One region of the Streptomyces sp. NPDC029674 genome, then DNA from elsewhere that is predicted to be linked to it. Evidence: riboswitches for the same ligand, from Rfam matches in the RefSeq annotation. Region 1 holds a riboswitch; the other holds the start of a gene.
What was found. A riboswitch is a leader RNA that binds a small molecule or an ion and turns the genes downstream of it on or off. The one in region 1 is predicted to bind glycine.
Positions count from the first base shown of each region.

Region 2: another riboswitch for glycine. It lies ahead of gcvT (glycine cleavage system aminomethyltransferase GcvT); the one in region 1 lies ahead of gcvP (aminomethyl-transferring glycine dehydrogenase).

Region 1 covers NZ_JBJDPY010000018.1:10,300-12,491, forward strand. Annotated here, with positions in the region: gene ACI2L3_RS32740 (DNA polymerase IV) at 1-140, shown strand, start outside; gene ACI2L3_RS32745 (PRC-barrel domain-containing protein) at 47-436, opposite strand; glycine riboswitch at 581-680, shown strand; gene gcvP (aminomethyl-transferring glycine dehydrogenase) at 868-2,192, shown strand, end outside.
Region 2 covers NZ_JBJDPY010000011.1:246,105-248,296, reverse strand. Annotated here, with positions in the region: gene gcvH (glycine cleavage system protein GcvH) at 1-102, opposite strand, end outside; gene gcvT (glycine cleavage system aminomethyltransferase GcvT) at 161-1,294, opposite strand; glycine riboswitch at 1,444-1,551, opposite strand; gene ACI2L3_RS26360 (AAA family ATPase) at 1,693-2,192, shown strand, end outside.

The DNA.
Region 1 (2,192 bases):
ATCTGGTGTCCGCTGAACCGTTGCCGCTGGTTTCGGGTCCGATGGGTCAGGGGGCTTCCGTGCCGGCGATCCGGCCGAAGTCCTGGTCGGGAGGGGGTGGGGACGGCGGGGACTTCGGTGGTGTCGTGTCCAGGCCGTAGTGGTGGTACAGCTGGAGTTCCTGCTCGGGGGAGAGGTGGCGGCCCACTCCGAAGTCCGGGGCGTCCTTGATCAGGGCGCGTTCGAACGGGATGCGGAGGGTTCCGTCCTCGGCCAGTTCGCTCGGCTCCAGCGGGACGAAGGCGTCGCGGCTGAACAGGCCGGTGCGTATGGCGGCCCACTCCGGGGCGCCGGTGGCGTCGTCGAGGTAGACCTCGTCGATCGTGCCGATCTTGGTTCCGTTCCGGTCGAACGCCTTGCGGCCGATCAGGTTGCGCGGATCGATATCGGTCTGCACGGGCCCTCCAGCTGGTCGCGGCTCGTCGGAAACGGGCGTAACTCATCTTTAATCATTCGTAGTCACTACGAAAGAGCACTTCGGGGCAGGTGGCCACTCGAGGGAACGGCCGGGGTCCTCGCTGGTAGGCTGGCGCTTGGCTGCTGACCCCGTGCGGGAGAGCTCTCCGGAAGGCACTTCCCGGAGGCGCCGAAGGAGCAAATCCTCCCCGGAATCTCTCAGGCACCCGTACCGCACGGACGAGGTCACTCTGGAAAGCAGGGCGGGCGTCGGGCGGGCACGTTCGGAACCCTTCCTCACCGACGGTGAAAGCAGATCTGTCGACAGGCGGGCCTGTGAAGCTCTCAGGTTGAGATGACAGAGGGGGAGGCCGTCCGGGTACCCGCGCCGTGGTACCCCTCGCAGGTCGTGCAGACCAGGAGGCCTCCGCAATGACTGCCACCCATCGCATCCCGCTCTCGGAGCTTGAGCAGGGCATCCTCTTCGAGCAGCGGCACATCGGGCCCGATGCGGAAGCGTGCGCCAAGATGCTCGCCCAGGTCGGGTACGGCTCGCTCGACGAGCTGACGGCCGCCGCGGTGCCGGATGTGATCAAGAACGCCGAGGCGCTGGACCTGCCCGGCGCGCGCTCGGAGGCCGAGGTGCTCGCCGAGCTGCGCTCCCTCGCCGACCGGAACCGGGTTCTCGACTCCATGATCGGACTCGGGTACTACGGCACCTTCACGCCGCCGGTGATCCTGCGGAACGTGATGGAGAACCCGGCCTGGTACACGGCCTACACGCCGTACCAGCCGGAGATCTCGCAGGGCCGGCTCGAGGCGCTGCTCAACTTCCAGACCATGGTCGCCGAGCTGACCGGCCTGCCCACCTCCGGGGCCTCGCTCCTCGACGAGGGCACGGCGGCCGCCGAGGCCATGGCCCTGTCGCGCCGCATGGGCAAGGTCAAGAACGGCGTGTTCGTCGTCGACGCCGACGCCCTGCCGCAGACCATCGCCGTCATACAGACCCGCGCCGAGCCCACCGGCGTCGAGGTCGTCGTCGCCGACCTGAGCGAGGGCCTGCCGGCCGAGGTCGCCGAGCGCGGCGTCGTCGGCGTACTCATCCAGTACCCGGGCGCCTCCGGTGCCGTACGCGACATCAAGCCGCTCGTCGACCAGGCGCACGAGCTCGGTGCCGTCGTCACCGTCGCCGCCGACCTGCTCGCCCTGACGCTGCTCACCTCGCCCGGCGAGCTCGGCGCCGACATCGCCGTCGGCACGACGCAGCGCTTCGGTGTGCCGATGGGCTTCGGCGGGCCGCACGCCGGTTACATGGCGGTCCGCGAGAAGTTCGCGCGCAGCCTGCCGGGGCGGCTCGTCGGTGTCTCCGTCGACGCCGACGGCAACAAGGCCTACCGGCTCGCGCTGCAGACCCGTGAGCAGCACATCCGCCGCGAGAAGGCCACCAGCAACATCTGTACCGCTCAGGTGCTGCTCGCCGTCATGGCCGGAATGTACGCCGTTTACCACGGGCCCGACGGCCTGAAGGCCATCGCGCGGCGCACCCACCGGTACGCGACGCTGCTCGCCGCCGGTCTCACCGGGGGCGGTTACGAGGTCGTCCACGGCGCCTACTTCGACACGCTCACGGTGCGGGCGCCCGGCAAGGCCGAGCAGCTGGTGGTCACCGCCCGCGAGGCCGGCGTCAACATCCACCTCGTCGACGCCGACCACGTCTCCCTGTCCTGTGACGAGACGACCACGCGCCGGCAGCTCAG
Region 2 (2,192 bases), on a different contig from region 1:
GTTGGCCGCGTGCTCCGTGATGCCGACGGTCGCCACGCCGTCCTCGGTGGCCGACAGCCACTCGTGCTCCTTGCTGTAGCGAAGCTGCTGGGGGTTGCTCATGACCTGAATTCTCCTGTACGCGGGTGGGTGCTGCGGAACGGGGACGATGTGCGGGGGGTCACTTCTGGCGCTTGTAGAACGGCAGGGCCACGACCTCGTACGGCTCGTGGGTGCCGCGGATGTCCACACCGACACCCGGCGTGCCCGGCGCCGCGTGCCCGGCGTCGACGTACGCCATCGCGATCGGCTTGCCCAGCGTCGGGGACGGGGCGCCGGAGGTGACCTCGCCGATGACCTTGCCGTCGGCGACCACGGAGAAGCCCGCGCGCGGGACCCGGCGGCCCTCGGCGATCAGCCCGACCAGCTTGCGCGGCGGGGCGGTCTCGGCGCGCTCGGCGGCGGCGGCCAGGGCCGCGCGGCCCACGAAGGAGTCCGCCTGTGACGTCTTCTCGAACTTGACGACGCGGCCGAGCCCGGCGTCGAAGGGCGTCAGCTCGGCGGTCAGCTCGTGCCCGTACAGCGGCATGCCCGCCTCCAGGCGCAGCGTGTCGCGGCAGGAGAGACCGGCCGGGACCATGCCGACCGGCGTGCCCGCCTCCATCAGCGCGTTCCACAGCTTCTCGGCGTCACCGGGGGCGACGAAGAGCTCGAAGCCGTCCTCGCCGGTGTAGCCGGTGCGGGCGATCAGCGCGGGGACGCCCGCGACGGTGCCGGGCAGGCCCGCGTAGTACTTGAGGTTGTCCAGGTCGGCATCCGTGAGTGACTTGAGGATGCCGGGGGACTCGGGGCCCTGGACGGCGAGGAGCGCGTACGCCTCGCGGTCGTCGCGGACCTCGGCGTCGAACCCCTCGACGCGGTTGCTCAGCTCGTCCAGCACGGTCCGGGCGTTGGAGGCGTTGGCGACGACCATGTACTCGGGGGTCTCCGCCTCGCCGAGGCGGTAGACGATCAGGTCGTCCAGGATGCCGCCGTCCTCGGCGACGATCATCGTGTAGCGGGCACGGCCGACACCGATGGAGCCGATGTTGCCGACCAGCGAGAAGTTCAGGAAGTCCACGGCCTCCGGTCCTGTGACCGTGATCTCGCCCATGTGGGAGAGGTCGAAGAGGCCGGCCTTGGTGCGCACGGCGTTGTGCTCGTCGCGCTCGCTGCCGTACCGCAGCGGCATGTCCCAGCCCGCGAAGTCGGTCATGGTCGCGCCGAGCGCGCGATGCACGGCATCGAGGGCTGTGAGACGGGGGGCAGTGCTCATGAAGGGAACTCCCAGGGCATGACGGGCGAGGTCGATCCTCCCCATCTGTCATCGGAACCTGAGAGGTTCGCCGAGAGTGTCCCGGTATCCGGGACGCCCGGCTTGCACCTTGGGTGGGACCGCCGGGGCGGCCCGCTTTTCAGATGTGCCTCGCCCGCGCGGTACGGGGCCTGAGAGATTCAAGGGAGGGACTTGCTCCTTCGGCGCCCCGGGCACGCGGTGCGTGCTGGCTCCGGGGACTCTCCCGCGCGGATTCAAACGGCCGGTATGGAGTTGGCGGGCACATCATTGCACGCGACCCTGTCCAGGGGGACCCTTGCCCGGATACGGATGCCATGGCCCCGGAATGCTCTTGTGCCGCATTACCTTCTCTTTACACTTGCTGGGGAAGGCAGTACGTGACCGCTACGGGGAGGCCGATCACGGTGCGCAGCAGGACCAGCGTCTTTGCCACTACCACGGGGGTGGCACTGCCCAAGCAGGCCGCCACCCCGGCCGCGGAGAGCTGCGGCCCGCTCCCCGTGGCCGTCGTCCGGGACCTGCGGCAGCGGGCCGGCCACAGCCCCCGCCGCCTCACCTTCGGCGAGGGCGACCTCGTCGTCGTCTCCGGGCTGCCCGGTGGCGGAAAGTCGACGCTGATGCGGCAGGCCGTCACGGGCCCCCGCATCGACTCCCAGGACACCCGCGACCGCTGGGCCCACCGCATGCCCCGCCTGCTGCCGTACGCGGTCTACCGCCCCCTGGTCCGCCTCGCGCACTACGCCGGCCTGCGCCGCACCCTGCGCACCGGGGCCGGCGTCGTCGTGCACGACTGCGGCACCCAGGCGTGGGTGCGCCGCTGGCTCGCCCGCGAGGCCGCCCGCCGCGGCGCCGCCCTGCACCTGCTGCTGCTCGACGT